2 regions of the Heyndrickxia sp. FSL K6-6286 genome follow, and region 1 is predicted to be linked to the other one. Evidence: a T-box and tRNA genes for the amino acid it is inferred to sense, from the RefSeq annotation. Region 1 holds a T-box; the other holds one or more tRNA genes.
The links. A T-box is a leader RNA that pairs with one kind of tRNA and senses whether it is charged. The one in region 1 lies ahead of alaS (alanine--tRNA ligase), so its partner is inferred to be a tRNA-Ala.
Positions count from the first base shown of each region.

Region 2: it encodes a tRNA-Ala, which carries the amino acid that the T-box ahead of alaS (alanine--tRNA ligase) is inferred to sense. The anticodon was not compared.

Region 1 covers NZ_CP152029.1:1,822,458-1,827,200, reverse strand. The annotation lists gene alaS (alanine--tRNA ligase) at 186-2,819, opposite strand; T-box leader at 2,870-3,101, opposite strand; gene MHI39_RS09150 (AI-2E family transporter) at 3,204-4,280, opposite strand; gene MHI39_RS09145 (YrzQ family protein) at 4,374-4,508, opposite strand; gene MHI39_RS09140 (hypothetical protein) at 4,531-4,719, opposite strand; gene MHI39_RS09135 (PRC-barrel domain-containing protein) at 4,691-4,743, opposite strand, start outside.
Region 2 covers NZ_CP152029.1:1,475,547-1,480,289, reverse strand. The annotation lists gene MHI39_RS07340 (IS3 family transposase) at 92-700, opposite strand; gene MHI39_RS07335 (transposase) at 754-1,050, opposite strand; gene MHI39_RS07330 (hypothetical protein) at 1,864-2,409, shown strand; partial or broken gene MHI39_RS07325 (hypothetical protein) at 2,515-2,745, shown strand; tRNA gene MHI39_RS07320 (tRNA-Ala) at 3,010-3,082, opposite strand; gene MHI39_RS07315 (hypothetical protein) at 3,219-3,620, opposite strand; gene MHI39_RS07310 (DUF2577 family protein) at 3,716-4,156, opposite strand; gene MHI39_RS07305 (hypothetical protein) at 4,157-4,743, opposite strand, start outside.

The sequences.
Region 1 (4,743 bases):
ATTTAGAAGCTCACCCAATTTTTTCGACCAGAAACTTTCACTTTTTCGTTCATTAGGAGGAAGGAGGTACTAACTAGGGGAGCACCAAAGCCAACGATTTTTCCTAATTATTGGTACTAACCCCTTAAGACATCTCCTTCAAGGCACTATATCTTATCTTCATTGTACACCACTTTTTATTTGAATCAAATGGATTTTACCCACTCTTTCACAAATTCAAGTGCAGAATCTAATTTCTCTGGATCTTTACCACCTGCTTGAGCCATATCTGGACGACCACCACCGCCACCACCGCAGCGTGTAGCTACCTCTTTCACTAATTTACCAGCATGGTATCCCTTATCGATTAGATCTTTTGTAACACCTGCGATAATATTTACCTTATCATCTTGTACAGATCCAAGAACAACAATACCTGTTTCTAGCTTTTGTTTCAACTCATCTGCCATATTTCTTAGATTATTCATATCTACACCTTGAACCTTACTAGCTAAAACTTTAATACCATCTATTTCTTCGGCCTGATCGATAATGCTCCCAGCTTCGATATTTGATAGCTTAGCGGCTAATGATTCGTTTTCTCTTTGTATTTCTTTCATATCACTAAGTAAGTTATCAATTCTTGTCAAAATATCTTTTGGATTTGCTTTTAATTTTTCTGCAGCTTCATTTAAGCGATGGATTTGCTCATTCATCAAATGATAGGCTGCTCCACCAGTTACAGCTTCTATACGTCGTGTTCCTGCACCAATTCCACTTTCCGTAACAATTTTAAACACACCAATTGCAGAGGTATTTGCTACATGACATCCTCCACAAAGTTCAATGCTATAATCACCCATTGAGACTACACGAACAATATCCCCATATTTTTCACCAAATAGTGCCATTGCTCCCATCTCTTTTGCTTCAGCAATCGGTTTACTTTGAATGATCACTGGAATACTTGCCCATATCTTTTCATTTACAATTTCTTCAATTTTCACTAGTTCCCCAGGTGTAATTTGGCCAAAATGAGAAAAGTCAAAGCGAAGACGATTAGGTTCTACTAAAGAACCTGCTTGATTGACATGTGACCCGAGTACATCTTTTAAAGCTTGATGTAAAAGATGGGTTGCCGAATGGTTCTTTATTGTTTGATTTCTCTTTTGTCCGTTTACGGAAGCAAAAACTTCTTGATTCGTTTTTATTTCGCCTTCTTCTATGATTGCACGTTGTAAATGCTGTCCATTTGGTGCTTTTTGAACATCTTTTACTAGTACCTTTAACCCGTTTGCAGTAAGAGTTCCCTCATCAGCAATTTGTCCACCACTTTCTGCATAAAATGGCGTTTCATCAAGAATAAATTGAATTTCGTCGCCTGCTAAAGCATAATCAACGATTTCGCCATCTTTTAAAAGAACAGAAACTTTTGTCTGTATTGATAGTGTTTCATACCCGACAAACGTGCTATCAACCTTAATGTCACCAAGAACTCCACCCTGAACCTGCATTGAACCTACATCCTGTCTTGCATTTCTAGCACGCTCGCGTTGGTTTTCCATTTCTTTTTCAAAACCTTCGTGATCAACCTTTAATCCTTCTTCTTCAGCATATTCTTCTGTTAATTCTACAGGAAAACCATAGGTATCATATAATCGGAATACATTTTCACCAGAAATTATATCGGATCCTTCTTCCTTAGCTTTTTTTATTACTGAAGAAAGAATAGCCAGACCTTCATGTAATGTTTCATGGAAACGTTCTTCCTCATTCTTCACTACTTTTTGAATAAACTCTATATTTTCTTTTACCTGAGGATAAAAATCTACCATGATTTCCGCTACAACTGGAACTAACTTATACATAAATGGTTCATTAATTTGGATGGTTTTAGCATATCTTACTGCTCTACGTAAAAGTCTGCGTAAAACATATCCACGACCTTCATTCGACGGAAGGGCACCATCACTAACTGCAAAAGATACTGTACGAATATGATCAGCTATTACCTTAAAGGCAACATCTTTTTCGACATTTTCTCGATATTTCTCACCAGAAATTTTTTCTGTTGCTTGAATAATTGGCATAAATAAATCAGTATCAAAGTTTGTTGGGACTTCTTGAATGACAGAAGCCATACGCTCTAATCCCATACCTGTATCGATATTTTTCTTCGGTAGAGGGGTATAAGTGCCGTCTGGGTTATGGTTAAATTGTGAAAATACAAGGTTCCAGACCTCTAAATATCTTTCATTTTCCCCTCCCGGAAATAATTCTGGATCGTTTTTATCATCCCCAAATTCAGGTCCACGATCATAAAAAATTTCAGTATTAGGTCCACTTGGTCCTTCACCGATATCCCAAAAATTCTCTTCTAAGCGAATAATACGTTCTTCTGGAATTCCAATTTTTTTATTCCATAATTCGTGAGCTTCATCATCCTCAGGGTGGATGGTTACAGATAGTTTATCTGGATTAAAACCTATCCATTTTGGACTAGTTAAAAATTCCCATGCCCATTCAATAGCTTCCTCTTTAAAATAGTCACCAATCGAAAAGTTTCCAAGCATTTCAAAAAAAGTATGATGTCGGGCTGTTTTCCCAACATTTTCAATATCATTTGTTCGAATTGCTTTTTGAGCATTAGTAATTCTAGGATTTTCAGGAATTACACGGCCATCAAAGTATTTTTTCAGTGTAGCTACCCCACTATTAATCCAAAGCAAGGACGGATCATCATGAGGGACAAGGGAAGCACTTGGTTCAACCTTATGACCTTTTTCTTGGAAAAAATCTAAAAACATTTGGCGAATTTGTGCACCAGTTAATCTTTTCATACATATTACCTCCATTTAAAATTGAGAAATAAAAAAAGCCTCCATCCCTGGACAGGGACGAAAGACTTATTCGCGGTACCACCCTGATTAAAGACAAATCAATGCCTTTCTCTTGGGTGCCTATAACGCGGCAAAACGGCAGTTTTTTTCTGCACTCCAGATTAGCCTTCTGTTATCCTTCATCTTAGAATTTCTTTCAGCCAGGGAAATTCCTCTCTTTCTGTGCTTATTCATACACATTTAAGATGGACTATAACATACTTGATCCTTCAACATTTTCAGTTATATTTGGATTGTTTCCACTTATTTTTAACAACCAATCGGCACAAAAATAAATGATAAACATTTACATATTCGAATTATAAAAAATGAAAGCACCCTTTGTCAATCTTGTGAATGAATATTAGCAATAAAATAGTTCCTCACATGAATAATTGCTACCTTAAAAATTGCTAAAACAGGTACTGCCAGTATTAATCCAATGACTCCACCTATTTCTCCACCCATAGTTAATGCTAGTATAATGAATAACGGATGCATATGTAATGATTTTCCAACTATTAGCGGTGATAATATATTGCCTTCAATAAACTGAAGAACCGCAATAATAATTAATACATATACTAAATATTTTACAGAAATTGTTGCAGCTATAATGCCCGCAGGAACAGCTCCTATAATCGGTCCAAAATAAGGAATAATATCTGTAATTCCAACAATTATACCTAATAAGATTGGATATTTGATTCCCATTATCCAGAATGCAATGGTGGAAATTATTCCAACTAGTAAACAGACTAGAAGCTGACCTCGTATATAACCACCTATCGATTCATCAACATCTTTTAAAAATTTTGTACCAGCTTTACGCCATTTTTTCGGTGTGAAATACCATGTCGTTCTTTTTACACTATCAATATCTTTTAATAAATAGAAAGAAAGAAAAGGGATAATCGCTAAAACAAAAATAAAATTAATAAGCTTCATTAATGAATTGATCGCATTAGATAAAAAACCGCTTAGCCAAATTTCAAATTTGTCAATTCTTCCTTCTATTTGTTCTTTCATTCCATCCGGCCAGCGTGAAGTAGAATCATGTAAATTTTCTACCCAATTACGATAATGATTAGCAAATTCAGGAATATGGTCGGATAAATCCTTAATTTGCTCAATTAAAATCGGAATGCCTAAATAAATACTATAGCCTATTCCCCCAAAGAAAATCACATAAATTATAATGATTGCAATCCCTCTATGTAGACCTGTCCTATGTAATTTTTCAACAAGAGGATGTAGAAGATAAGTAAAAAAAGCAGCAATAAAAATTGGTAATAATGCAGATAAAAGAACCTTTCCAAGCGGCATCCATAATGGTTTGAGTAGTAAGAAGACGTATAAAATGATTAAAACTAATAAAATATATGCTAAGTAAAATAACAAATACCAGCGAGGTTTTCGCAATGTTTATCCCTCCCGATACTATTATTCGTGAAATGGAATATTTTATCCTCAAAACAAAAGGACTGCCTATAAAATAGACAGCCCTGGTTCATTTTATTTAAATGCTTTTCTTAAACGTTTCGTCATTTTTCTCATTTGTTTATTATCGAAATATCCTTGTCTTTGTGAGATTGCAGTTGCTGCTATCCCTGCTCCAAAACCTAGCAAGGAGACGACTGTTTTATTCAAAACAATGCACCCCTTCCAAATTTTAACTTAAACGACGAGATTCCTCATCAAATAAATCGTCTAACGAGCTTAAGGTACCATCTTCCTCTACTTGATGGGTATAGATCGTTTCTTGTGAAATGGAAAGCTCTATAAAGCAATTCCAGCAATAATATTGATTAATACCGATTTTACCAAGATCTTTACTTTGGCAATTTGGACATTTCATCATAGGATAAGCCACCTCGCAATTGTT
Region 2 (4,743 bases), 350 kb from region 1:
TAGAGATTAAAACATTCCGATTTAAAGTGACTGAAGAAGCCCTCCATACATGCATTATCCCAACAGTTCCCTTTCCGAGACATAGACTGTTTCATCTGATTCTTTTTAAGAAGTTGATGATATAAACGCGATGTATATTGAAATCCTTGATCACTATGAAGGAGGATTCATGTTTCATTATTGCTTTCTTAAGTGTATCTACTACTAATTTTAAATCATTTCTACTACTAATTTGGAAAGCGACTACCTCATTGTTATATAAATCTATAATGACGGAAAGATAGAGTTTTTGCCCATTAAAAATAAGATATGTAATGTCTGTAATCCATTTCTCATTAGGTTTTGAAGCTTGAAAAGCTCTATTTAAATGGTTGTTTGAAACAATATAAGCTTCCTTTTTTCCGTAGTATGGTCGTTTCTGTCTAATTCTTGCGCGAATGTCAAGTTCATTCATTAAACGTTTCACACGTTTATGATTGATGCACAGATTATAAGTTAAACGTAACCACACTAGTATTCTTCGATATCCGTAAATACCCTTTAATTTTCTATGACACTCTAAGATCTTTTCTTTGATCTCTTCATTTTCTAATTGTTTTGGAGAAGGGCATGACTGCCTTTTAACCCACTTATAATAGCCACTCCTTGAAACTCCTGCAATCTTACATAATAATTGGAGAGAGAAATCTCCTCCAGCCATATCTTGAATCACCTGATACTTCTTTTTCTAAGGTACTTCATCCATTCCTCCTTTCACATTTCTAAGAGCTTTTTTAGCATTTCGTTCTCTGCTTGAAGTAATTTTATTTTAGTTTCTGGATCTTCTGAAAGAGTTCTAGGTCTGCCCATACCGATTCCTTTAGACTTCCCCCGTTTCTCTTCAAGTCCCATCATTCCTTCATTATTAAAGTAGTTCACCCATCTTCTTACTTGATTTTTATCTATCCCTAACTCTTTAGCAATAAGGTTATAACCCATTCCTTCTTCTAGATGGAGGTCCACCACTTTTTTCTTGAAATCTATATCATAAGTTTTTCGCTTTTTCTCCATAAAAAAATCCCCTCCATAGTAGACATTAATGTGCTTTCTTTTTTCTGTCTACTATTAGGGAATCATATCAATTAAGAAGGGCTATTTATGTAGAATCGTGATGTTAATTTTTTTGTGAGAAACAATCAAATATTCCATATTCCTCAAGGGGTTTTTATTCACTCATAATCTATTCTAAATTATGTTTATGGATTGTGTAATTCACTTTCCTTTTCAATCTACTTCAACTTTGCTTCCAAATTTTTAATATCTTCAGTATTAGTCAATTAATGGTAAAATTTTCACATATTTGTTCACAACCGAAGTTACCTTACTTCAATATCTCATTCTTATAATGGATTATTTTAATATTAAAAGTTGAGACACCCTCGGGCGACCTCTTTGTACCGGCTGCCTCGGCGCTCGGTACTGCTATCGTGTTCAAGAAATAGTAGCAGCGGAAAGCATGTTTTTATCAAGTTCAATGGTAAATGCTGAACGTATGAAGCAAATATTGCGATAGAATCAGTTGCAGATAGACGAAATCGAAATAGTATCACTATATGTCCAAATAGTGTATTAAACGCATAAACATAAAGATCATTTGAAATTGAGAAAGGGCTGTAACTTCCCTTAAGTAATTACCGTCTAATAGGAAAGGAGCTGATATTTTGACAAGATGCATTATCCTTTTATTCGCAATTGGACTTGTATTAGTTGGGTGTAGTTCAGATATAACAAATAGTAATAACGAAAAAAATACGTCTGTAGTCTCGGGAGATAGCAGCACAGATAGTTCAATAAACACAGAAATTACACCTATCATAGAGCAAAATGTATTACACACCCGTGTATGTAGCAAAGAGAGAAGGGAAAGTAATTGTTCAGGATTCTGAAACCGCTTATGAGATGTGTGTTAAAGCGCTGATTGACTATTATAAAGCGATCTGGAACGGTTCAGACATTAAATTGGATACATTTATCGAAAACGATAACCTTAAACAGTATATGCAAATAAAAATTCAATCACAATATGATTTACATTCAGAATTTACTGATTCTAATGAGGTGCAAAATCTTGATATTGGCACTTGGGAAGTGGAGTATACTGATGATGTGGATGGAGGTTTTCTCTATTTAAAATTACCTGTACAAATTAATAAGACTACAGGTAGTTATGGTGAAGTCACTGAATTTCTCGTACGTAATGTAAACGGGAATTTAGTTATTGTCGATTGGTATACTGGTGCCAAAGATAGTTATGATTTCCTGGTGCGTGGAGAAAATCTAACGATTGACAACCCAAATATTTGGAATGAAAGTGAATGGGTAAAGAAGTCAGAAAGAAAACAAATTGAATTTTCAGGCTCAACTCGATAGCAGTTATTTAATTATTTTATTCATAATGGTTACAAGTTTTTTAGACTATCAAGCGCTTTATTTACGAATCATCTCTTTTCAAATTAAAACTAAAGGAAAATAAAGATGAAAATACGTTTAGTGAAAGGGTCAAACTACTATGTAATATCTCCACTAATCAATAAGTGGTGAGGAAGGCAAATGTCTGATAAGTTACCGAAATTATTCTTTGACCATTTTACAAATACAAGTTTCGTTGTTGAAAAGGGAGATAAAACAATAAATGATTTTTCCGTCAATATAGACTATGATGGATCAAATCAAGACAGAGTATTATTTATGAAAGAGTTAGTTTAATTAATAAGCTATTTATTCCATTAAAGGGCGCAATTGTTGAATAAAACATAGATTTTTTAATGACCATGATTCAAAATGCAGGACTTGGTTATGTACTTATCCAAGTTCCTCCAATAATACTAAATGTTCTAAAACAAGTATGAAATGCGTTTTAAAAATAGCAAAAATTTCATTTCGGCACCAATTTGTCAATAAATACAAAATTTTCATGTTTAGAAAAAATAAAAAACCCTTAGAACCTATGTGGCTCTAAGGTTTTTTTTATGGAGCATAGGGGGCTCGAACCCCTGACCTCGACGCTGCCAGCGTAGCGCTCTCCCAGCTGAGCTAATGCCCCTCGATATAATATCCGTAAAGTCAGACGCAAAGCACTCGCTCGCTGTCCGATTCCTCTTTCGGTAACGCTATTATACCGCATAGCACCGCAACGCTACAAGACTATTTTCGCAAAAAGTGACGTATTTTCATACACGTTATTTATTCAACTTCTGCCCGTCGCGACCCATTACCATGATTGTATACGGTTCGTCTAAAGTTAGTTTCGCGGTATTTTCGTCTATATATTTTTCGAGTGCGGACGCTAATTCGCCGCCCCTTTTACTCGAATATTGGTCCGATTTATTCATTAAGGCGTGAAGTTCTATCGATTTGTACTTGTGATCGACTTTTATTTTTTCGATCTTTTCGTAATCCGCCGCGTCTAGGTAATCTTTTAACCCGGTCGTAATTGCTTTTTCGTCAAAGTCGGCGCGTTGTTCCTCGGACATACCTTCGGCTGATACCGGACTTTCCTTTTGTCCGAGATTGAAAAATGACGCTAAACCTATAATTACTACGAGTGCGATTCCAATAAGTAATATTTTATCCTTTTTCACCAAAACCCCTCCCCGTTTTCTTCTATTGTATTACTACGAGTATGTATAAAGGAAGTTTCAAAACAAAAAAATTGCCCGGCATTACGCCGAGCCTATTAGTACCATACCGCCCTATCTAGTACGATATAAATCATATCTTCGTCTAAGCAAACGACGATAACACGGTCGCCTACCGCTAGTTCGTCCTCAAACGTCAATATACCTTCTTGAATATCGATAGATTCGTAGCCGTGAGTATGCGGTCCTTCGCCAGCAGGCGTTGTGGCACCGCCGACGCCAGCAGGCGTTGTGGCACCGCCGATGCTCGAACTTTTAAGCGACACTTTCCGCTCATGCTTCGTTAAAGATTGCGCAACTATTAAATCTTCCTTCTCTAGCACCAAACCGTCCGCGTCGAGTTTTAGACGTAGATTAGGAGGCGCTTCGACAACCGTTGCGAGTTCGATGTTTACCGGCTTTGAATAGCCTGTTTCGCGAATCATCTGACCAAACTTATCATATATACCACCTTCGCGTTTAAGCCATTTCTTTTTCACTTACGCACCCGCCTCCAATGCACTGTTTATTTTCATGTAAAGTGCCTCCGCGATTTTATCAATGTCAGCATCTTCTCTTACGATAATTTGGTCGGCTAGTTTTGCGATATTAATTCCACCGCCGCCATTACGGTATGACTTCGCTTCTTCCGGAGTTAAAACACGCTCGTTCTTATGAAGTGTCGCTTGATATCCGTTATAAGGAATGCGATCAAGTCCGCTGGCGTGAGATTTACCTTTTTTCTCTTTCTTTTTCTTTTTACCACCAGGTAGTTTATCTTCTATAAATTCCCCGACTTCCATTCCCCATTTAACCGGATAAGGCATCCACTTACTTTCTTTTATCTTAGTTTTATTCCAGTCTTGAAGCTGCTTACTAGCTTTTGAAACTAACGCACTACCAACAGCACTACCAATCACTTCGGCAGTTTCTACGATAATAGGCTGCGCAGCGATAAGGCCTGACGAAATAGTTTCAATTAAAGTTTTAGTCATTTCGTTAATTCTTTTTTGATTATCTTTCAACCAAGTCTTAAATTTGCCGAAAAGGTCGTCAATAACAAAGCCTACTTTTGCGGCTAGACTTG